4 regions of the Nonomuraea sp. NPDC005730 genome follow, and region 3 is predicted to be linked to each of the others. Evidence: riboswitches for the same ligand, from Rfam matches in the RefSeq annotation. Region 3 holds a riboswitch; each other region holds the start of a gene.
What was found. A riboswitch is a leader RNA that binds a small molecule or an ion and turns the genes downstream of it on or off. The one in region 3 is predicted to bind cyclic di-AMP.
Positions count from the first base shown of each region.

Region 1 (5,824 bases), on a different contig from region 3:
CCGCCCCCGCCCCCCGCCTCCGGTCCCTTCGCTTGGCACGTGCTCCTCGGTCCCGTTGGCCGGGTCTGCCCGCTGGACCCCTGGCTCGGCCCCCTCCGGTGCCGGAGTTTTCGGGGGCGGGGGTTGGTGAGGGTTTGGGGCTCTGTGGGGAGGTGGGGGCCTTTACGATGAGGGGGTGGCCGGCCTCCTTCGTTCCGTGTGGCGCGAGCCTCGTCCTCCCGGCCCGCCGCTGCGGGTGTGGCGCGACTGGGCGCTCGTCGCGGTGCTCGTGCCGGCCGCGGTGATCGAGGGTGTGTTACGGCCCGACCTCCGGTGGCCGGTGGTCTCGACGGTCGTCACCGTCGCGCTGATCCCCACGTTGCTGTGGCGCAGGAGCAGGCCGCTGCTCATGGTCGCGCTCGTGTTCGGCGCCACCACCGTGGCCCCGCTGCTGACCGGCGGCGAGCCGGTGGAGACGTACACGCTGGCGTTCGTCACGATCGTGCTCTACGCGCTGTTCCGGTGGGGATCGGGGCGCGAGGCCGTGATCGGGATGGCGGCCGGGCTGGTCGCGGTCGGCCTGTCGCTGGTCTCCGGCCGCATGGCGCCCGGCGACGTCGTCCCGGCGCTCGGTGTGCTGGTCGCGACCGTCGGGCTGGGCAGCGCCTTCCGTTACCGGGCCGGCGCGCGGCTGCGCGAGCTCGACCAGGTCAAACTGCTCGAACGCGAACAGCTCGCCCGTGACCTGCACGACACCGTCGCCCACCACGTCTCGGCCATGGCCATCCGCGCCCAGGCGGGCCTGGCCACCGCCGCCTCCGAGCCGGGCGCGGCCACCGACGCGCTGCGGGTGATCGAGGCCGAGGCGTCGCGCACGCTCGCCGAGATGCGGGCCATGGTCCGCGTGCTGCGCAGGAACGAACCGGCGGAGCTTACCCCGGGCCGCCACCTCGACGACCTGCGGCGGCTCGCCGGACGCCCGCGCGTCGGCCCGGCCGTCGAGGTGGAGATCGCGGACGGGCTCGGCGACCTGCCGCCCTCGGCCGGCGCGGCGCTCTACCGCATCGCCCAGGAGTCGATCACCAACGCCCGGCGACACGCCCGCCACGCCACCCACATCACCGTCCGGGTCACCGCCGACGACGCCGCCGTGCACCTGACCGTGAGCGACGACGGCGACCGCGCCGGCGGGGTCGCCGCCCCCGGCTACGGCCTGATCGGCATGATCGAACGCGCCGCCCTGCTCGGCGGCACCTGCGAGGCGGGCCCCAACCCCAACCGGGGCTGGACGGTCACCGCCGTCCTGCCGAGAGAGACCACATGAACGACCGGCGGGAGGCCGCGGTGAGCGACCCGGAGGGAGGCGGCGTGAACGACCGGCGGGAGGCCGCGGTGAGCGATCCGGACGGGGCGGCGGCCATCCGGGTGCTGGTCGCCGACGACCAGGAGATCGCCCGCACCGGGCTCAGGATGATCCTCGACGCCCAGCCCGGCATCGAGGTCGTCGGCGAGGCCGGCGACGGCCGGCGGGCCGTCGAGCTGGCCCGCCGCCTGCGCCCCGACGTGTGCCTGTTCGACATCCGCATGCCCGGCCTCGACGGCATCGCGGCCACCCGCGAGCTGGCCGGACCCGACGTCGCCGACCCCATGGCGGTGGTCGTGATCACCACGTTCGACCTCGACGAGTACGTCTACGCCGCCCTGCGCGCCGGGGCCAGGGGTTTCCTGCTCAAGGACGCCGGCCCGGCGCTGCTCGCCCAGGCGGTGACCGCGGCGGCCGGCGGCGAGGCGCTCATCGCCCCGAGCGTGACCGCGCGCCTGCTGGCCGCGTTCGCCGGAGCCGGGCGTACGGAGGCGCCCGCGCAGCCGATCGAGGCGCTCACCGGCCGCGAGGAGGAGATCCTGCGCGCCGTGGCCCGCGGCCGGACCAACAGCGAGATCGCCCGCGAGCTGCACATCTCGCTCAGCACGGTCAAGAGCCACGTCGCGAGCCTGATGACCAAGCTCGGCGTGCGCAACCGCGTCGAGATCGCGATGTGGGCCTACGAGACCGACCGCGTACGCGCCTGACCTCGACGGACTCTGCGGAGGATCGACTCGGCCACCGCCAGGTTGATCACCCAGCCCGCGCCGACGAGCAGCGCCCGGCCGAGCTCGCCGGGCGGCCCGAAGGCGGCCAGCCCGAACGCCAGGGTGAACGCCTGCGTGCCCGCGCCGAGCCCGATCGCGTACCCGCGGGTCATCCAGGCGCGATGCCGGGCCACGTCGCGCCGCCGGATCGCGGCCAGGCCGAGCAGGAGGCAGGCGGCCATGGCCGTCCCGAACAGCAGCCGGAAGGCGGCCAGCAGCAGCCCGTCGCCGGCGGGAAGGTCGGAGAAGAGCGTCAGCCACAACCCCGACAACGCGGCGACCAGCCCGCAGGCCACCAGCACCCGCCCCGCCGCGCGGTGCCACCCCGGCCGCCCGGCCCGGAACCGGGTCTGGAACTGGAACGTGCCGAGGACGCAGAACACCAGGGAGGCCGGGATGTGCAGCAGCACCGGCACGGGCATGGCGAAGAAGCGCGCGTTGTCCGCCGTGACGGCGGCGCCGGCGGCCAGTTCGGTCAGCCGGAGCGCGCCGGCGACCAGGGGGACGACGCTGAGCGCGAGCAACCCGGCGGGTGCGATCCATCTCATGCCTGAGAGCGTGCCGCCCGCGCCCGTGCCCGGTCATCGCGCGGACGGCCCGTCCCGGTTCGCACCATCGGCGGGAGGGCGGTCGTACTTTCGGCCATCGAGCCGTCGCCTTTCGACCGTTGAGCGTCCGTGCAGGTCACGGCCACACTGACGGCACATCAGCGGCACGAGGGAGAAAAACGATGAAGGCGTACGTCCTGCGCTCGTTCGGCTCGCCCGACCAGCTCGTCCTGACCGACGTCGAGCGGCCCGTGCCGGGCGACGACGAGGTGCTGGTCCGGGTGCGGGCCACGTCCGTGCAGCCCTACGACTGGCACTTCATGCGGGGAGAGCCGTACCTGGCCCGGGTCATGGGCGGCGGGGTCGGGCTGCGCCGGCCCAGCATCGCCGTCCTCGGGGCCGACGTGGCGGGGGTGGTCGAGGCGGCCGGCAGGGACGTCACGCTGTTCCGTCCCGGCGACGAGGTGTACGCGATGTCGCTGGGGGGCGGCTTCGGCGAGTACGTCTGCCTGCGGCAGGGCGAGGTGGCGCCCAAGCCGGCGGGCCTGTCGTTCGAGCAGGCGGCGGCGGTGCCGATGGCGGCCAACACCGCGCTGATCGCGCTGCGCGACGAGGGACGCGTCCGGCCGGGCCAGCAGGTGCTGGTCAACGGCGCGTCCGGCGGCGTGGGCACGTTCGCCGTGCAGCTCGCCAAGGCGCTGGGGGCGCACGTCACGGGCGTGTGCAGCGGGCGGAACGCGGACCTGGTCCGCTCGCTCGGCGCGGACGACGTCATCGACCACACCAAGGAGGACTTCGCGGCGTCGGGGCGGCGCTTCGACCTGCTGCTCGACGTGGCGGGCGGCCGCCGGCCGGCGGACTGCCGCCGCGTGCTGACCAGGAAGGGCACGTACGTGCTGGTCGGCGGACCGGCCGGCCGCTGGGTGCAGCCGGCCGGCCACATGTTCGCCGCGCTCGCGTCGGGGCCCTTCGTCCCGCAGCGGATCGTCAGGGCGGACGTGGTCCGCTGCGGGAGCAACAGGGCGAACCTGCTGACGTTGACCGGGCTGATCGAGCAGGGCGCGGTCACCCCGGTCATCGACAGGACCTTCCCGTTCGGCGAGCTCCCGGCGGCCGTCCGCTACCAGGAGGAGGGGCACGCCCCGGGGAAGGTCGTCGTCACAGGGTCGCGGTGAGCATGGCGGGGGCGGGTGCCTCGCGGAGCTGCTTGTAGTCCGCCCAGCGCTTGACGCCCTTGGGGTCGGGGCGTACCGCGCCGACGAAGGCCTGCCTGCGCCACTGCGACAGGCGTTCCTCCTTCACCACGTCGCCGGTGTGGGGGGAGTGGACCATGTAGCCGGGCTTGGAGATCATGCCAACGTGGCCGAGGCCGCTGAAGAACACCAGGTCGCCTGGTTCGAGGTCCTTCCAGGCGATCTTCCTGGAGAAGGCGCCGTACTGCTCCGCGGCGGTTCTGGGGAGCTCGATACCGGCGTCTTCGTAGGCCCGGAGCATGAGGCCCGAGCAGTCGTAGCCCCGTTCGCTGGCGCCACCCCACACGTACGGGGTGCCGCGCTTGTCCATGGCGTATTCGAGGGCGATCTTCCAGGCCGGTTTCGGCACGTGCCGTTCCTGGACCTGTTTCACCTGGGGGCCGGTGAGGGTGACGGAGGGGGTGGGGGCGGCCGGAGCGGCGGGAGCCGCGGGGGCGGCAGGCGCGAGACCTGCGGCGCCCGCTGCCACCGCCAAAAGGATGGCGATGCTAGACAGGGGACTGTCCTTCCACGTGGCCGACCGGGTTAGCTGACGGGCTCGGGCCTGGAAGTAGCCCTACGGCGGTGCTCCTTGGGGGGAGGCGCAGCCGATTCGCCCCGGGGGGAAAGGTGGGTCCCCGGCTCCACGCAGCGGCTGCGTGGATTAGGCTCGTCGGACTCTAACGAAACGGTCAAAAGGTCGCAATCCCCCCAAAACGGATTGTCCGGTTGTTGAGATGATGTGTTCGTCAGCCGAGACGAGCAGGTAAGGTACCGCCCATGGAGTCGCGTAACATCCGCCTGGCCGTCATCCCCGGGGATGGCATCGGCGCCGAGGTCGTAGCCGAAGGGCTCAAGGTCCTGGAGGCCGTGGGCACGAAGATCGAGCCCACCCACTACGACCTGGGCGCAGCCCGCTACCACCGCACCGGCGAGACGCTGCCCGACGCGGTGCTCGAAGAGCTGCGCGGCTATGACGCGATCCTGCTCGGCGCGGTGGGCGACCCCAGCGTGCCGCCCGGCATCCTGGAGCGCGACCTGCTGCTCAAGCTCCGGTTCGAGTTCGACCACTACGTCAACCTGCGGCCGGTCAAGCTGTTCCCCGGCGTCGAGACCGCGCTGGCCGGCGCCTCCGCCGAGCACATCGACATGGTCGTCGTCCGCGAGGGCACCGAGGGCCTCTACGCGGGCACCGGCGGCGTCATGCGCCGCGGCACGCCGCACGAGATCGCCACCCAGGAGTCGCTGAACACCGCCCACGGCGTCGAGCGCGTCGTGCGTTACGCCTTCCAGAAGGCTCGGTCGCGGCCCCGCAAGAAGCTCACGCTCGTCCACAAGACGAACGTGCTCACCTTCGCCGGCGACCTCTGGCAGCGCACGGTCAACCGCGTGGCCGCCGAGTTCCCCGACGTCACCACCGACTACAGCCACATCGACGCGGCCTCGATGTTCTTCGTCACCCAGCCCGAGCGCTTCGACGTGATCGTCACCGACAACCTGTTCGGCGACATCATCACCGACCTCGGCGCCGCGATCGCCGGCGGCATCGGCCTGGCGGCCAGCGGCAACATCAACCCCGAGCGCACCTCGCCGAGCATGTTCGAGCCGGTGCACGGCAGCGCGCCCGACATCGCCGGTCAGGGCAAGGCCGACCCGACCGCCACCATCCTGTCCGTCGGCATGCTCCTCGACCACCTCGGCCTGCACGCCGAGGCCGCCAAGGTCGAGCAGGCCGTGGCCGCCGACATCGCCGAGCGGGTGACCGGCCGCGCCGGCCGCACGACCAGCGAGATCGGCGACGACATCGCCGCGCGAGTAGCCGGCTAGGACCGCCTAGCCCCGCACGCGCCTGGCGGTCCGGACGAGGACTGCCAGGCGCTTTTTTGCGTTCACCGGATCGAACCACCCCCAACTGCCTCTTGCCATCCCAAATCG
Region 1 covers NZ_JBEXYK010000010.1:53,520-59,343, forward strand. Annotated here, with positions in the region: gene ABZ444_RS15500 (sensor histidine kinase) at 176-1,303, shown strand; gene ABZ444_RS15505 (response regulator transcription factor) at 1,405-2,049, shown strand; gene ABZ444_RS15510 (DUF2306 domain-containing protein) at 2,022-2,657, opposite strand; gene ABZ444_RS15515 (NAD(P)-dependent alcohol dehydrogenase) at 2,840-3,832, shown strand; gene ABZ444_RS15520 (C40 family peptidase) at 3,816-4,379, opposite strand; cyclic di-AMP (ydaO/yuaA leader) riboswitch at 4,410-4,570, opposite strand; gene ABZ444_RS15525 (3-isopropylmalate dehydrogenase) at 4,670-5,716, shown strand.
Region 1: another riboswitch for cyclic di-AMP. It lies ahead of ABZ444_RS15520 (C40 family peptidase); the one in region 3 lies ahead of ABZ444_RS40660 (hypothetical protein).

Region 2 (5,824 bases), on a different contig from region 3:
TGGGCGCCAGACCGGTTCCGTCCGGTCTGCTGCTGCGCCGGCTGGGTCGCGCATAAGTTACGAATTAGCACTTTTGGCGAGACCCCGTCCGCCACTTCTGTACTATTTCGCCCCAGGTGTAATCCCTGGGAGGCGACGCTGTGAGGTTTGGCCGGGTGACGGTGGCCGCGGGTCTCGCGATCGGACTGATGACCGTCCCGATGGGTGCGGCGCTCGCTGATCCCAAGCCCACTCTCAAACAGGCCAAGGCCAAGCTCGAGAAGCTCAACGACAAGGCCGACAAGGTCGTCGACCGGTACAACACGGCGACCGAGAACTACAAGAAGGCCAAGGACGCCTACACCACGCTGAACGACCGCTACAAGCGCAAGCTGCAGACGGTCGCCGACCTGCGGGCCGAGATCATCAGGGCGGCGGTGGACTCGTACAAGATGGGCGGGGACGTCACCTCCCTGCCCGGCATGGTCGGGGTCGACAACCCCGAGAACCTGCTGGCCGGGCTGGCCATGGCCGGGCAGCTCTCGCGCGAGCGGCTGGAGAAGCTGGCCGCCTTCGACCGCGAGAACAAGGGCCTCAAGGCCGAGCGCGACAACGCCGAGACCGCGCTGGCCGACGCCGACAAGGAGCGGGACGCCGTCCAGCGGGAGCGGGCCGAGGTGCTGAAGCTGGTCGGCCAGCAGAAGAAGCTTCTGGACAAGCTGGGGGCCTACAACCCGGGCAACCCCAACAGCACCGGCATCAAGTACACCGGCCCCGCCTCGGGCAGCGCGGCCGCCGTCCTGCAGTTCGCCTTCGCCCAGGTCGGCAAGCCGTACATCTACGGGGGCACGGGCCCGCGCGGCTACGACTGCTCAGGGCTGACCCAGGCCGCCTGGCGCGCGGCCGGCGTCACACTGCCGCGTACGACGTGGCAGCAGTGGGCCTGGGGCGCCGGCCGGAAGGTGGACATCAAGGACCTCCAGCCGGGGGACCTCATCTTCAGCGAGGGGCTCGGGCACGTCAGCATCTACGCTGGCGGAGGCAAGATCGTCCACGCGCCGCAGACGGGCGACGTCGTGAAGGTCGTCCGCCTCGCCGACTACCGCCGCCCCCTGGTCGGAGCCATCCGCCCCTGACCCGTCCCGTGACTGCCCGGCGACCGGAATCGCGGGCGGCTTCGGGCTGCCACGACCGCTGGGACGAACGGGACAAACGGGGCGAAAGGGCCCTGACAATCAGGTGTGCCGGGAAGTGTGAGAAGGGTCACAAAGCGGTAACGGAACCCGCTGCTCCAGCAGGGATTTCATCCTTTACACACATCTTTATCTGATCTTTACAGCCGGTGTCTCCCTTTGCCAAATCTTGACCCTTCGGCGTAGTTTCTGGCGTCGCGGTCAGCAAGCCATGCGCACCGCGAATCGACATCGGAACCCCCGATGCGGACCAGATAAAAATCCATCGGTCGCCGCCGATATCCCTATGCAGAGACAACCATCGGGCGGCGACCTGCCGAGTCCGTGCAGCCAGGAGGCACGGAGCCGGGGACCCAAAGATCCCGTAATCCCCCGGGATCAGGGGTGAATCGGCGCGTCATCGCGCCGTAGGGCGACTTCCAGGCCCGAATCCGTCAGCTAACCCGGTAGGCGTTCGTGGAAGACACAAGGAGAAATCCTGTCTACCTCCCTGCATAACCCCCGTCTGTCCCGACTTGCCCTGAGGGGCGTCGCACTCACGATGACCGTGACGGCCGGAGGTGCGGCTCTCCATGCCGTACCGGCCGGGGCGCAGACGGTGAGCGAATCGGCCGCCGGGCTCACCGCGGTGTCCAGCACCGCCAAGGCGGCCACTGCGAAGTCGGCCAAGTCGGCGAAGACCGCCAGGTCCGCCAAGTCGGCGAAGGCCGCGCGGCAGGCGTCGAAGGCCCGCAGGGCCGTCGCCGTCGCCAAGCACCAGGTCGGCGACCCGTACCGGTACGGGGCCACGGGCCCTGGTGCGTTCGACTGCTCCGGACTCGTCCAGTACGCCTGGAAGAAGGCCGGAGTACGACTCCCGCGCGTGACGAACAGCCAGTTCGCCCGCATCAAGCGCAAGGTCTCCTGGCGCCACCTCAAGCCGGGCGACCTGATGTTCTTCAACGGGCTGGGCCACGTCGGCATGTACGTCGGCCACGGCAAGATGGTCCATTCGCCGCGGACCGGCGAACGGGTGCGCATCGACAAACTGGGCGGATGGCGGAAGTCGTCGTTCGTCGGCGCGGTGCGTCCCGGCGCGTGACAACAGGCCCCGCCCGGACCCTCCCCGGTCCGGGCCGGGGCCTGTCGCATGCCCGGCCTCGTCAAGGGACCGGTCTGGCGAAGGGACCGGCCTCGTGAAGGGACCGGCCTCGTGAAGGGACCGGTCTCGTGAAGGCCGGGAGGGGCGCGGGCCGACTAGCATCGGGCCGTGTCCTCGCAGGTGCGTCCGTCCCTCCGCGGTCCGGGCCTGCTCCTTTCGGTCCTGCTGCTGTTGACGGCGGTTCTCGTGGTCGCCGACGCGCCGCCCGCCGCCGTCCTGCCCGCCGGTGCGCGCGGGTTGTGGGGCGACGGCGGTCAGGTGGCCCGCGGCGCACGGTCCGTGGTCGTGGGGCACCGCGCCGACCCCGGCGTGCTCGCCGATCTGGCCCGCCGCGCGGACCTCGCCGGACGGCGGGTGTCCGCGGTGCTCGGCCGTCCGGTACGCGCGCTGGTCGTCGTGCCGGACTCCGACGCCGAGGCGGCCGGGCTGGCGGGCACGGGCCCGCTGGACGGGCTGGCCGCGGTGGCCGACGGCGCCAGGGTGATCATCGTGCCCGGCTCCTTCGCGCGGCTCACCCCCGTGGGACGCGACGTCGTCCTCGCCCATGAGCTCACCCACGTCGCCGCGGGCACCGACCGGCTGCCCGTCTGGCTCTACGAGGGGTTCGCCGACTACGTGGCCTACCGCGACGCCGGGCTCCCCGTCGGGACGGCCGCCGCCGAACTCGCCGCCGACGTACGGGCCGGCCGGCTGCCGAGCGAGTTGCCCGGACCTGCGGCTTTCGCCCCCACGGCCGCCGATCCCGGACGGCTCGCGCGGGCGTACCAGGAGGCCTGGATGGCGTGTCGCTTCCTCGCAGACCGGTTCGGTGACGGGACCCTGGTACGGCTCTACCGTGATGCCCGCGTGGCCGGCGTCGATCAGGCGCTCGCCTCCGTGGGGCTCACCGCCGAGACACTGGCGGCACGGTGGCGCGAGTACGTACGAGAGCAGCTCGCGTGAAGGGGAGGCAGATGAGCGAGCGGAACGACCCGCCCCGGGAAGGGGACGAGCCCGCCGGAGCGGTCGCCGGAGGGGCCGACGAGCCCGGCACGGCGGTCGCGGCGGCGCACGGCGGCGGTGTGGCCATCAGGGACGACGGCGGTGACCGGCCCGGCGACGGTGGACCGCCGGAGCCGTCCGGCACCACCGAGCCTCCGGAATCCCCGGGCCGCCCCGACGACCCGGACGACCCGGACGCCCGCCCCGACGCCCGCCCCGACGCCCGCCCCGACGCCCGCCCCGACGCGGACGCCGACCCCGGCACCGAGGACCCCCGTCACCCCCAACCCCCCACCCCCGACGACCGCCCCCACGCGACGCGCGCCGGCGCCCCCGCCGCCGAGGGCTCGGACGGCTCCGGGAAGAGCCCTGAGAACCCCGACGAGCACCCGGACGACCCGGGAAAGGGCGGCAAAGGCCGCGGCAAGGGCAAGGGCGGCAAAGGCGGAGGCAAGGGCAAGGGCCGCGGCAAGCGTAACGGCGACCCCGCCGCCCCCCTCGCCGAGAACGCCGAGGACACCGAGGACACCGAGGACACCGAGGACACCGAGGACGCCGACGGCGCCGGGCCCCGTCCCCGGACCGGCAAGCTGACGGGAACGGCGGAGCACCTGATCGCCCGGGAACGGCAACGCGCGGAATCCCGCTCCAGGCGCGCGGCCGGCGCCGCCCTCGCCCTGGTCGGCGGCGTGATCCTGGCCGTGGCCGCGTTCACCACCCCCTGGCGGGTCCTGACGGCGGGCGCGCCCGCCGTCGCCCCCGACCCCGCCCGCGACTTCAGCGCCGCCCAGATCGCCAGGGCGCAGGCGTTCGACGCGGCCACCACCCTGCCCGGCTACATCTCGCTCGGCCTCACGGTCCTGTTCGCCGGGCTGCTGGTCCTGACGCCGTTCGCGGCCAAGGTGCTGGGCGTGCTCAGGGGCCCGTGGTGGGTGCGGGTGGTCCTCGGCGTGGTGGTGCTCACCGCGATCACCGAGGTGCTGAGGTGGCCGCTCGGCATGTGGTTCGAGACGATCCTGCGCGACTACGGCCTGTCCACCCAGGACTGGGCGGGCTGGACCGCCGACCGGCTCAAGAACACCGGCGTCAGCGTGCTGCTGATGGCCGTCATGCTGCTCGCCCTCGTGGCGCTGGCGCGCAAGGTGCGCCGCTGGTGGATCCCGGCCGCCGTGGGCGCGTTCGCGCTCACCCTGGGCGTGTCGTACGTCTACCCGGTGGTGTTCGAGCCGCTGTTCAACGACTTCACCTCCATGCCGCAGGGCTCGCTGCGGTCGGAGCTGCTGGCCATGGCCGAGCGGGACGGCGTCCCGGTCGAGGACGTGCTGGTCGCCGACGCCTCGCGGCGTACCACGGCGCTCAACGCGTACGTGTCGGGCTTCGGGGCCACCCGCCGGATCGTCGTCTACGACACGCTGCTCAAGGCGCCGGAGTCGGAGGTCGAGCTGGTGGTCGCGCACGAGCTGGGCCACGCCAAGCACGCCGACGTGCTCGACGGCACGCTGCTCGGCGGCCTGCTGGCCGCCTTCGGCACGATCGGCCTGTTCCTGCTGGTCGGCCCGCTGCGGCGGCGTACGGGGATCGCCTCGGTGGCCGACCCGCGCGCCATCGGCGTGCTCATGGGGCTGATGACGCTGGCCTCGCTGGTCTCCGACCCGGCCCAGAACCTGATCACGCGGCACGTGGAGGCGCGGGCCGACGTGCACGCCCTCGACCTCACCAGGGATCCGGCCACGTTCGTCGCGATGCAGAAACGCCTCGCAATAACCAACATTTCCGACTTGTCGCCGGATGCGGTGGAATATGTGCTCTATGCCTCCCATCCTTCCAGCCCCGAGCGCATCGCCCTGGCCCGCTCGTGGGCGAGACTGAACGGCGTCCCCGAACCGTGACCGACGTGGTCTTCGTGACGAACGACTTCCCGCCCAGGCCGGGCGGCATCCAGTCGTTCGTGCACGGACTCGCGCTCCGCACGCCGGGGGTGGCCGTCTACGCCCCCGCCTGGCCGGGATGCGAGGAGTTCGACCGGCGTCAGCCGTACCGGGTCGTGCGGCACCCGACGCGGCTGATGCTGCCCACTCCGGCCGTCGCGCGCAGGGCGGCCGGGCTGGTGGCCGAGCACCGCGCCGAGACCGTGGTCTTCGGCGCGGCCGCGCCGCTCGGCCTGCTCGCGCCCCGCCTGCGCGCGGCGGGCGCGCGGCGGGTGGTGATGCTCACCCACGGCCACGAGGCGTCGTGGGCGGGCGCGCCGGGCTTCCGCTCGGTGCTGCGCAGGATCGGCGCGCACGCCGACGTGGTGACCTACCTGGGCGACTACACGCGCGAGCGCCTGGCCGCGGCGATCCCCCCGCACAAGCTCGTCCGCCTGGCACCCGGCGTCGACGTCGACCAGTTCCACCCCCGGGCCGCCAAGGCGGCGCTGGGCCTCGACGGCCGGCCGGTGGTGGCCTGCGTGTCCCGGCTGGTCCCGCGCAAGGGCCAGGACCAGCTCATCCGGGCCTGGCCCCGGGTGCTGCGCGCGGTGCCGGACGCG
Region 2 covers NZ_JBEXYK010000003.1:132,608-138,431, forward strand. Annotated here, with positions in the region: gene ABZ444_RS05615 (NYN domain-containing protein) at 1-56, shown strand, start outside; gene ABZ444_RS05620 (NlpC/P60 family protein) at 189-1,115, shown strand; cyclic di-AMP (ydaO/yuaA leader) riboswitch at 1,477-1,640, shown strand; gene ABZ444_RS05625 (C40 family peptidase) at 1,771-2,253, shown strand; gene ABZ444_RS05630 (hypothetical protein) at 2,422-3,255, shown strand; gene ABZ444_RS05635 (M48 family metallopeptidase) at 3,267-5,183, shown strand; gene ABZ444_RS05640 (glycosyltransferase family 4 protein) at 5,180-5,824, shown strand, end outside.
Region 2: another riboswitch for cyclic di-AMP. It lies ahead of ABZ444_RS05625 (C40 family peptidase); the one in region 3 lies ahead of ABZ444_RS40660 (hypothetical protein).

Region 3 (5,824 bases):
ACGGCATCAAGTGGCTGCCGCTCGGCGGCTACATCCGCATGATCGGCATGCTGCCGCCGCGTCCCGGCGACGACCCCGGCAGGCTGCGGAGCGCGGGGACCGGGCCGTTCCAGAGCCTGATCGAGACCGCCCGCGACGCCGCCATGGAGGAGGTGCGGCCCGGCGACGAGGACCGCGTCTTCTACCGCAAGAAGTGGTGGCAGAAGATCATCATCATGTCGGGCGGCCCGGCGATGAACTTCGTGCTGGCCTTCATCTTCTTCAGCATCCTGCTGGTCGGCATCGGCCTGCCGAAGACCGCCCCGATCGTGTCGCCCGACACCAACACGTGCGTGATCCCGACCACCGAGGTGCGCAAGACGTGCGCGCCCACCGACGAGCGCACCCCGGCCGCCAAGGCGGGCGTCAAGGTCGGCGACCGCATGGTCTCCCTCGACGGCCAGAAGATCGAGACCTGGCAGGACGCCACCCGCCTGATCCGCGGCCACGGCGCCGGCCCCGTCAAGCTCGGCATCGTCCGCGACGGCAGGCCGATGACGCTCGACGTCGCCCTCATCGCCCGCGACATGGCGAGCCTGACCGACGAGGGCAAGGTCGACAAGGGCGTCGGGTTCCTCGGCGTCGTGCCCTCCCAGGTCTTCGAGCAGCAGAGCATCGGGCAGGTGCCGGGCTACATGAGCGACCTGACCGGCCGCGTCGTGGGCTCGATGGTCAACCTGCCGGCGAAGATGGTCGGCGTCTGGAACGCCGCCTTCTCCGGCGACAAGCGCGACCCCGAGGGCCCGGTCGGCGTGGTGGGCGCGGGCCGGCTCGGCGGCGAGATCCTGGCCTCCGACATGTCCAACAAGAGCAAGCTGTTCACCTTCGTCAGCCTGCTGGCCGGGTTCAACCTGGCGATCGGCCTGTTCAACCTGATCCCGCTGCTGCCCCTCGACGGCGGCCACATCGCGGGCGGCCTGTGGGAGGGGATCAAGCGCGGTTACGCCAGGATCCTGCGCCGCCCCGAGCCCTGCTACGTCGACATCGCCAAGGTGCTGCCGCTCACGTACGCGATGGCGTTCGTGCTGATCATCATGGCCGGTCTGCTGGTCTACGCCGACCTGGTCAACCCTCTCACGCTCGGCTGAGCAGGTCGGCGCGCCACGGGCTACCGGGTCTGGCGCACCCCGCGACGCCAGACCTCGGCGATGTCGCCGACGGCGGTGACGTCCCGGGTGGCGTCGCCTTCGACCAGCACCAGGTCCGCACGGAGACCGGGGGCGATCCGGCCCCGGTCGCCCAGCCCGAAGTGCCGGGCGGGGACGCTGGTCGCGGCGGCGAGCGCCTCCTCGGCGCCGAGCCCGGCCTCGGTGAGCAACTGCAGCTCGCGGTGCAGGCCGGCGCCGTGGGCAGGCACGAACGGGGTGGCGTCGGTCCCGGCGAGCAGGGGCACACCCGCGCGGCGCAGGGCCCGCAGCGCGCCGACGGCGTGGGCGGAGCTGCCGGGGCGGGCGCAGTCGGCCGTCTCGACGTGCCGGGCGGTGATCGCCTCGAAGTAGGCGAGCGTGGTCACCACGAAGACCCCCTGGTCGCGCACCCGGTCGGCCAGGCGCGGCGAGGCCGGGTCGTCCGGCGCCAGGTCGGTCCACACGTGAGCCAGGCCGTCGACGCCGGCGTCGAGAGCGATCCCCACCTCGGCGGCGGTGATCGCATGAGCGACGACCAGCAGGCCCGCCTCGTGCGCCGCCGCGGCCAGGGCGGCGGCGACCTCCGCCGTCATGACGGGGAGGTCGGCCCCGTGCACGGCGCCGTCGTCGATGACGATCTTGAGGTAGTCGGCCCCCTCGGCCACCCTGGCCCGGACGAACGCCGGCGCCTGCGCGGGATCGGCGACGAAGTCGATCGCCGTGACGTCGAGCCCGTCCAGGACGGTGCCCGCCAGGGCCGCCAGCAGCTGGGTCGGGTGCCCGCCCGGCGCGGTGGCCAGCGTGCCGGCGCTGCGCAGGTCGGCCACGTCGTCGTTCTCGGCGGCCAGCCGCCGCTGCCCGGCGAGGATCTGCGGGAGGCAGAACATGTCGAGCTCGGTGGTGACCCCGTACCGCAGGGCCTGGGCCAGGCTGCCGTCGAACACGTGGGTGTGCGCGTCGATCAGGCCGGGCAGCAGCGTCCGGCCCGTGCCGTCCACCTCGGCATCGGCCGGCTGGTCCGCGCCGGTGCCGACCGCGGCGATCAGGCCGTCCTCGAACACCACGTCGGCCCTCGCGATGGTGTGCTCGCCGTCGAACACCCTGACGTCGCGGATCAATGTACGCATCGAAGCTCTCCCTTGTGAGTCGTGACGCCACCACAGAGGGGCAACCAGCCGGGAACTGTGACATGAGTGGCATAGATCACGCCTGATGCCTTCATGTCACAATCGCCGCACGACGGGACTCTTCGGTTGCGACACATGAGGAGGCACGCCATGACACCGACCCCGCGGCATCCGGCCGACGCCGCCACCGAGCAGTTCCTCGGCTACCGGGAACTGCTGTTCTCCGTGGTCTACAACATGCTCGGCAGCGTCGCCGACACCGAGGACGTGCTGCAGGAGGTGTGGCTGGCCTGGTCCGCCCGGCATCGCAGGCCGGACGCCGGACCGGTGGAGAACGTCCGGGCCTATCTGGTGCGGATCGCGGTGAACCAGGCGCTGGCCCGGCGGGCGGACCTGAGCCGCCGGCAGGAGACCTACGTCGGCCCCTGGCTGCCGGAACCGCTGGTCACGGCCCCGGACAACGCCGGGGGCGCCGCCGAGAGCGGGGAGTCGTTGTCGATGGCGGTGCTGGTCGTGCTGGAGACCCTGTCACCGCTGGAACGAGCGGTCTTCGTGCTGCACGAGGTGTTCGGTTTCAGCCATCCGGAGACGGCCGACATCCTCGGGCGCACGCCGGCGGCGGTCCGGCAGCTCGCGGCCCGCGCGCGCCGCCACGTCCACGCTCGCCGTCCTCGTCACCGGACCGAGCCCGACGTCCACGCCGAGGTGACCGAACGGTTCGCCGCGGCCGCCCTCGGCGGCGACCTGCGCGCCCTGCTGGAGGTGCTGGCGCCGGACGTGACCTTGTGGACCGACGGCGGCGGCAAGGGCCCCGCCACCAGCCTGCACCCGGTCCACGGCCGGGACCGGGTCGCCGCGCTGTTCATGTCCGTCGCCGCGACGCTGACCCCGGGCGCGGTGGACCTCCGCTACCGGCGGGTGGCCGGCGACCCGTGCGCGCTCGTCTTCTCCGGTGACGGCCCGCTGGCCGTGGTCGTCGTCGACCTCACGTCCGAGGGCGACCGGATCGCCGCCGTCTACTCGGTCACCAACCCCGACAAGCTCACCGGCATCCGCTGAGCCGCCGGACCCGGCTAGTTCATCGAGATGTGCACGTGGTCGTAGTGGTTCTCGGTGATGCTGCCGCGGTCGGACATCGAGCGCCAGCCCGAGCCCTGGTTGATGCGCTGCTTCCAGATCACGTACTTGACGCCCAGCTTGGCCTTGTTCTTCAGCGCCCAGTCGGCCAGGCGGTCGCCGAGGGCGTTGTTGACGGCGCTCGGCATGGTGCCGCCCGTGCTCATCATGAAGTCGCAGGCCCGGCCGAGCGGGTGCTCGCCGCTGGAGCCGGACCGGAAGCAGCCCACCTCGTACGGCAGCGAGAAGTTCTTCCGCACCTGCGCCCGCATCAGCTGGGTGCGCGGCGTGATGTTGTCCGAGCCGGACGGCAGTTCGGGCGCCCAGCTCCCGTCGGACTTCTTGCCCGGCCCGAACGGGACGAGGTCCTGGAGCTTCTTCTTGATGTCGTCGATGACGTCCTGGGCGTCGTCGCGCTGCTCGGCCACCTCGGCCGTGCCCGCCTTGAGCTCCGTCGCGAGCGCGGCGGCGGCCGTGGCGGCCTTCTTCTGGTCGTCGCGGGCCTTGGCCACGCTGTCGACGACCGCCTGCTGCTCGGCGGTGAGCTGTTCGAGCACGGCCGCGCCGCCGCCGTCCGGGGTCATCATGAACGCCGGCAGGGAGGTGTCGCCGTTCTGGTAGCGCAGCCGGGCGATCTCGGCGACCCGCTGCTCGGCCGTGGCCACCGCCTGCTCGGCGGCGGTGAGCCGCTGCTGGGCCGCGGTGGCGGCCTGCTGGGCCTTGGCCAGCTCGACCCGCTTGAGGTTGTACGTCTCGATGAGCTTGTCGACCTTGCGGTTGAGCTGCTTGAGCTGGGCCCGCAGTTGCGCCTCCGACGGCTTGGGCGCGGCCGACACGGCGGCTGAGGCGGCGGCCGGATGGACGAGCAGGGCGGTGGCGGTGATGAGACCGACGGCAAGACTCGCGGGGGACGAAGCCGCCACGTGGTTGTTCCTCTCCCTCTGCCGGCCGGGTTAGCTGACGGGTTCGGGCACGGGAGCAGTCCCTACCACTTGCGCGGATTCACCCCGGATGCGATGGGTCCCCGGCTCCCGGGCAACACGCCCGGGATTAGGCGTACAACGACCGTTATGGCCGATGTCTAACGGGATATTAGTGGTAGATCACGAGTCATGCGACTTTAATGAGAAACCAATTAGTGATCAATCCGTGATCGCAACATGCGTGCCGCCTCCTCCGGCAGCACGTCGTTGACGAAGGCGCCCATGGCCGACTCCGAGCCCGCCAGGTACTTCAGCTTCCCGGGCGCCCGCCTGATGCTGAACAGCTCCAGGTGCAGGTAGGCCAGCTCGCGGCCGTACCGCACCGGCGCCTGGTGCCAGGCCGAGATGTACGGCATCGCCACCCCGAACAGCGCGTCGAGCGCCCGCAGCACCGAGGTGTACAGCGGTGCGAACGCGGCCTGCTCCTCCTCCGACAGCGCCGCCAGGTCGGGCACCTGCCGGTGCGGATACACGTGCACCTCGAACGGCCAGCGCGCGGCGGCCGGCACGAACGCCGTCCAGAGCTCGTTGGCGGCCACCACCCGGGTGCCGGCGGCCCGCTCGGCGGCCAGCACGTCGGCGAACAGGTTGCCGCCCGTGTGCCGCGAGGCGGCCCCGAGCTGGAGCTTGGTGCGCGGGGTCACGTAGGGGTAGGCGTAGATCTGCCCGTGCGGGTGGGGGAGCGTGATGCCGATCTCCTCACCCCTGTTCTCGAAGCAGAACACCTGCTCGACACCCTCGATGCCGGACAGCTCGGCCGTACGGTCGGCCCACGCCTCCATGACCAGCCTGACCTGGGCGTTGGAGAGCCTCGAGAAGGAGGAGGAGTGGTCGGAGGTGAAGCAGACCACCTCACACCGCCCGACACCCGGCCGCACCTCACTCAGGCCACCGACATCCCCATAAGTCCCAAAATTTCCGGAAAAAGAGGGGAAGCGGTTCTCGAACACCACCACGTCATAGTCGTGAGCCGGGATCTCCGACGCCCGCGTGTCGGACGACGGGCACAACGGGCACTCGTCGGCCGGCGGCAGGAACGTCCGCGTCTGCCGGTGGCCGGCGATCGCGATCCACTCCTCGGTCAGCGGGTCGTAGCGCAGCTCGGAGGCCACCGGCCGCGGGTCGAGCGGCCGCCGGTCGATCGCGCTCCGGTCGGCGTCGTCGCGCCGGTCGAAGTAGATCAGCTCTCGGCCGTCTGCCAGGTGGGTGATGGTGCGCTTCAAGGCGTGCCCTCCGCGATGATCAGTTCTCCGGCCCGTTCGGCCAGCTCGGTGCGTGCTTCCTCGGGCAGCCCCGCGTCGCTGATGACCACGTCGGCCTCGGTCAGCTCGGCGATCGTGCTGATGCCGACCGTGTTCCATTTGGTGTGGTCGGCGGGGACCACCAGCCGGTGCGCCGCGGCCACCAGCTCCCTGTCGGTCTCGGACTCCAG
Region 3 covers NZ_JBEXYK010000058.1:49,788-55,611, forward strand. Annotated here, with positions in the region: gene ABZ444_RS40645 (M50 family metallopeptidase) at 1-1,127, shown strand, start outside; gene ABZ444_RS40650 (amidohydrolase family protein) at 1,148-2,293, opposite strand; gene sigJ (RNA polymerase sigma factor SigJ) at 2,444-3,352, shown strand; gene ABZ444_RS40660 (hypothetical protein) at 3,367-4,332, opposite strand; cyclic di-AMP (ydaO/yuaA leader) riboswitch at 4,338-4,476, opposite strand; gene galT (galactose-1-phosphate uridylyltransferase) at 4,545-5,615, opposite strand; gene ABZ444_RS40670 (DeoR/GlpR family DNA-binding transcription regulator) at 5,612-5,824, opposite strand, start outside.

Region 4 (5,824 bases), on a different contig from region 3:
GGCGTCACGTGCCATTTGATCACCCCCCAGTCGAAGAGCATCGTGGGAAGGGCGTCCGGTCGTCGGTGCATGGCGGGTTCCTCCTGGTCAGAGCTGCTTGAAGGCGCGGACCTGTGCGGCGATGGCCCGCTCGGCGGGCAGGCGTTCCATCGAGGACGCGCCGAAGAACCCGGCGACGCCGACCGTGCGCTGCTGGATGTGGCGCACGTCGTCGGGCTCGGCGATGGGACCGCCGTGGCACAGCACGATGACGTCGGGGTTGACGGCGACGGCGGCGTCGCGCATCTCCTGGATGCGGACGGCCGCCTCGTCGAGGCCGATCGCGGTGACGGCGCCGATGCTGCCCTTGGTGGTCAGGCCCATGTGCGGGACGAGGATGTCGGCGCCCGCCCGCGCCATGGCCGTGGCCTGCTCGGAGGTGAACACGTAGGGGGCGGTGAGCAGGTCGCGCTCGGCGGCCAGCCTGATCATCTCCACCTCCAGGTCGAAGCCCATGCCGGTCTCCTCCAGGTTCGCCCGGAAGACACCGTCGATCAGGCCGACCGTCGGGAAGTTCTGGACGCCGGTGAAGCCCATGTCCTTCAGCTCGTCGAGGAAGCGCGGCATCAGCCGGAACGGGTCAGTGCCGCACACCCCGGCCAGCACCGGCGTGTCCTTGACGACCGGCAGGACCTCCCCCGCCATCTCCACGACGATCGCGTTGGCGTCGCCGTACGGCATCAGGCCGGCGAGCGAGCCGCGGCCGGCCATCCGGAACCGCCCGGAGTTGTAGATGATGAGCAGATCGACCCCGCCCGCCTCGGCGGACTTGGCCGACAGCCCGGTGCCCGCGCCGCCGCCGATGATCAGCCGGCCCGCCTCCCGCTCGGCGCGCAACCTCCGCAGTGCCTCGTCGCGACGCATCAGGCCCCCTTCTCGATCAGCCGGTGCAGCCGGTCGGCGGCCGCCACGGCGAACTCCGCGTTGTTGATGTCCTGGTCGCTCTGCACGACCTCGACGGCGCTGCCCGCGACGGCCGCGAGCACGGCGTCGAAGCAGGCCGCGTCGGCCGCCGGGTCGTGGAACGGGCCGCCCTCGACGTCGACGGCCGAGACGCCGCCGCGCGGCACGAACAGCGTGACCGGCCCCGACGCGCGGGCCAGCCGCTCGCCGATCGCCCGCCCGATCCCGGCGTTCTCGGCGGGAGTGGTGCGCATGAGCGTCACCGTCGGGTTGTGGACCAGGAGCTGCCGTGACCGGAAACGTTCCGGCACGGTCTCCATCGGGCCGAAGTTGACCATGTCGACGGCGCCCAGGCTGACGACCTGCGGGATTCCGGCCCGCCCCGCGGCGGTCAGGCGGTCGGGGCCAGCCGACAACACGCCGCCGACGAGCTCGTCGGCCAGCTCGGTGGTGGTCAGGTCGAGCACCCCGGCGAAGTGGCCGCCGGCCGCCAGCGCCTCCATGGCCCGGCCGCCCGAGCCGGTGGCGTGGAAGACCAGCACCTCGTAGCCCAGGGACTCCAGGCGGGCCCGCGCGGCGTCGACGGCGGGCGTGGTGACGCCGAACATCGTGGCCGCGACCAGCGGTTTGTCCTCCCCGGACGGCTCGGCGCCGGCGTCGTAGGAGGCGGCCATCGCGCTGATCGCGGCGGCGGCGTTGGTCAGGATGCGGCGGGAGACGGAGTTGACGCCCGCGACGTCGACGACGCTGTACATGAGCGTCACGTCGGTCTCCCCGACGTAGGCGGAGACGTCGCCGCTGACCATGGTCGAGACGAGCAGTTTGGGCAGGCCGACGGGCAGCGCCCGCATGACGGCGGCGGCGATGGAGGAGCCGCCGCTGCCGCCGAGCGCGAGCACGCCGCTCAGCTCGCCGCGGGCGTGCAGGTCCGTGGCCAGGGCCGTGGCGCCGGCCGCCATCGCCGCGAGCGCGGCGCCGCGGTCGCCCGCGCTCCTGAGCCGGTCGAGGCCGGTGCCCGCGGCCCGCGCCACGGCCTCGGCGGGGACGTCGGCGGTCAGCTCCGGGGCGCCCATGACGCCGGTGTCCATGAGGACGACGCCCTGGCCGGCCCGGATGATCAGGTCGCGGACGAGGGCGTACTCCTCCCCCTTGGTGTCGAGGGTGCCCAGCAGCAGAACCGCCATGTCAGACCTCCTACGATCGGCCTTCCGACCCTACCCCGGCGATCTCCGCGTGGCGGATGCCGAGGACGTCCACGCCGTGCTCGGACAGCGGGCGGGAGCCGAAGATGCGGCGTTCCTCCTCGGTGATGGCGACGTCGTTGATGCTGGCCTCCCGGCGGCGCATCAGCCCCGACTCGTCGAACTCCCACTGCTCGTTGCCGTAGCTGCGCCACCACTGGCCGGCGGCGTCGCGGGACTCGTACTGGAAGCGGACGGCGATGCGGTCGCCGGTGAACGCCCACAGCTCCTTGCGCAGGGCGTAGTCCAGCTCGCGGTCCCACTTGCGGCGCAGGAACCCGGCGATCTCGGCGCGGCCGGTGACGAACTCGCCGCGGTTGCGCCACACGGAGTCCTCGGTGTAAGCGAGCGCGACGCGGTCGGGGTCGCGGGTGTTCCAGGCGTCCTCGGCGGCCTGGACCTTGATCCGGGCGGTCTCCTCGGTGAACGGCGGAACGGGCGGGCGTGTCATGAGATGTCCTCTCCGATCGAGAGAACGGGCGTTCTCCCGGGTTGTGCGATAGCGTAGAGAACGATCGTTCTCCGCGGCAAGCACCTGGAGGGGTGTCATGGATCACGAGCAGCGGTTGCTGGACGCCGCGGGCGACCTCTTCTACCGCCGCGGGGTCCAGGCGGTCGGCATGGACGAGATCCGGACCGCCTCCGGCGTCTCGCTGAAACGCCTCTACCAGTGTTTCCCGTCGAAGGAGGCGCTGGTCGTGGCCTATCTGCGGCGGCGCGACGAACGCTGGATGACCTCGCTCACCGCGTACGTGGCCGACGCCGGCGACCGCATCCCGGCGGTCTTCGCGTGGCTGGAACGCTGGTTCACCGAGGACGACTTCCGCGGCTGCGGGTTCGCCAACGCCTTCGCCGAGCTGGGCGCCGGTTCGGCCGTCGTCCGTACGGCGGTGCGCGAGCACAAGGAACGCCTGCGCGCCTACCTGCGCTCGCTCGCCGAGGAGGCCGGAGCCGGCGACCCCGGCCTGCTCGCCGAGCAGTTGCTCACCCTGATCGACGGCGCCACGGTGACCGCGATGATCTCGCAGGAGCCGGGCGCCGCCCGCTCGGCCGGGCAGGCCGCGGCGACCCTGGTCCACCAGCACCGGCGGCCGTGAACGCGAAAAGAGCGCACCCCCGCGGGGAGTGCGCTCTTTCGCGTCGCAGGATCAGGCGGCGTACGACGGGTAGCCGTAGCCGACGACCTGGGAGGTCGGGCGGACACGCTGCTCGACCTTGCCGTTGCCGGTGTTGCCCTCGATCGTGGAGATCGTGCCGTCGCCGTTGTTCTTGACGACGAAGCCGACGTGCTGGATGTCGTTCAGGCTCTTGCTGCCGCTCCAGGAGAAGAAGACGACGGCGCCCGGCTTGGCCTCGGTGCCCCAGCGGTCGTTGGCGGCGAACCACTTGGCGTGGCTCACGGTGTAGGCGTCCCAGCCGACCTGCGGGCGGGCGCCGGTCTGCTCGCCGACCCAGGAGACGAACATCGAGCACCAGGGGGCGTTCAGGTACATGGCGCGGTTGCCGCCGTCACGCGCGGCGGTCTCGGCGGCGCGCTGGGAGTCGGCGTACCACTTCTGGAACTTGGTGCCGCCGCCGTTGGCGTCCTCGGAGGTGCCGACCTGAGCGCGGGCCGTGGCCAGCACCTGGGCGGCGGTGACGTTGACCTTGCCCTTGGCGCTCTCGTCGGCGGCGCGGTTCTGCGCGACGTGCGGCTGGGCGGCCACGCCGGCGACCTTGGCGGTCTGGGTGGCGGTGTGGGCGGTGGCGGTGTCGGCGTTCACTGCCGCGTGCGTGCCGAGCACGCCGGCGACGGCGGTCGCGCCGAGAGCGATCTTGGCGAGGTCGAGCTTGTAGGCACGGTGAAGACGGTGCTTGGCCATGAGGGTGTTACTCCTTGAGCTTCCGTGCCGCTTGCCGGGTTAGCTGACGGGTTCGGGCGGGAAGCTGCCCTACGGCACCACGGTGCCGATTCACCCCATTGGACACATGGGTCCCCGGTTCCGCGCACAGGCGGATTCAGCGGTCTCTTGGTCAGGCGAAGGGCTGACGCATCGTCTTCCCGGGCCCGGGAAAGGGCCTGAAGGTATATGTGCGACGCCCGGATGCGAAGATGTCCGCATCGACTCTGTACAACACGGGTCCAGTCTGGGTAATTCCCAGGCAATGCCATCCCTACCTGGGACGACTCCCCGTTCGGCTGTGTACAACCAAGCTACCCGGCGAGTAATTCCCAGGCAAATGGCGGCATTGATTTCGACAGTGCGTGGGAGAAACGCTACGCACCGAATCGGTTCAGGCCACGTGCGCCTTTATCGCCACGCTCGTGAGGGCCAGCAACAATTCCAGATCGGGCTCCGCGTCGACCTGGACGGCGACCCAGGCGCGGTCGCGGCAGGCATGGACCTGGTCGCACGCCCGCAGATACGGCTCCAGGCGGCCGATGGCGGGGGCGGTGAGCCGTACGTGGATCTCGTCCCGGCCGGCCAGGCGCAGGATCTCGGTTCCGTGTACGGCGAAGGCGACCTGCTGACCGGTGCCGCTGACGTTCAGCGACGGCCAGGACCGTAACTCCGCGACCGCGCGGACCACGTAGGGCCCGCGTCGCGTGGGCGTCCGCCGCCAGGCGGAGATTCCTGCCACGCTCCAATGCTGAGCCACGGCTCACCCCGCCGTCAGCCCCCGTTCCTGAACCGTTATCCCCTCGTGAACGGGCGCGTCCGGGGTCTGACCGGCACGATTACGGACGCCTGACCGATGAGTATTGACGCTCCCCCAGGCAGAGGCTACCGTCGATTCACAACTTAAAGGAAACTTTCCTAATAGTTTCCCCAGAAGTCTCCCATCCCACTCCCCACACACCCCCCAACGGATGTCGGAGCGACATGAAACACACCATTCTGAGCAAGGTCCTGGCGGGAATGGCGGCATTGGCCCTGCCCCTCACCGTGGCCGTGGCCACCCCACCGATCGCCTCCGCCAGCGCGGTGGCGTACGCGGCGGCCTGGGCCCCGTGGACCGCCTACACGGCGGGCACGGTCGTCACCTACAACGGCGTCGACTACGTCTGCCTCCAGGCGCACACCTCCCAGCCCGGCTGGGAGCCGCCGAACGTGGCGGCGCTGTGGAAGGTCTCCGGTGGCGGCGGCAGCGACACGACCGCGCCGTCCGTGCCGGGCAACCTGCGCTCGACCGGCGTCACGGACACGAGCGTGGCCCTGGCCTGGAACGCCTCCACCGACAACGTGGCCGTGACCGGCTACGAGGTCTACCGCGGCGGCACGCTGGTCACCACCGTCACGGGCACCACGTACAACGACACCGGCCTCACCGCGAACACCGCCTACAGCTACACCGTGCGCGCGCGTGACGCGGCCGGCAACCGCTCGGCCAACAGCAACCAGATCTCCGCGACCACCACGGGCGGCGGTGGCGGCGACGACAAGACCCCGCCGTCGGTGCCCGGCAACCTGCGCTCGACCGGCGTCAGCAACAGCAGCGTCTCGCTGGCCTGGAACGCCTCCACCGACAACGTGGCGGTCACCGGCTACGAGATCTACCGCGGCGGCACCCTGGTCACCACCGTCACGGGCACCACGCACACCGACACCGGCCTCAGCGCCAACACCTCCTACAACTACACCGTGCGCGCGCGTGACGCG
Region 4 covers NZ_JBEXYK010000115.1:4,845-10,668, reverse strand. Annotated here, with positions in the region: gene ABZ444_RS50650 (cupin domain-containing protein) at 1-71, opposite strand, end outside; gene ABZ444_RS50645 (phosphoenolpyruvate hydrolase family protein) at 88-903, opposite strand; gene ABZ444_RS50640 (Tm-1-like ATP-binding domain-containing protein) at 903-2,126, opposite strand; gene ABZ444_RS50635 (nuclear transport factor 2 family protein) at 2,137-2,634, opposite strand; gene ABZ444_RS50630 (TetR/AcrR family transcriptional regulator) at 2,732-3,280, shown strand; gene ABZ444_RS50625 (CHAP domain-containing protein) at 3,332-4,045, opposite strand; cyclic di-AMP (ydaO/yuaA leader) riboswitch at 4,060-4,197, opposite strand; gene ABZ444_RS50620 (luciferase family protein) at 4,458-4,805, opposite strand; gene ABZ444_RS50615 (glycosyl hydrolase family 18 protein) at 5,048-5,824, shown strand, end outside.
Region 4: another riboswitch for cyclic di-AMP. It lies ahead of ABZ444_RS50625 (CHAP domain-containing protein); the one in region 3 lies ahead of ABZ444_RS40660 (hypothetical protein).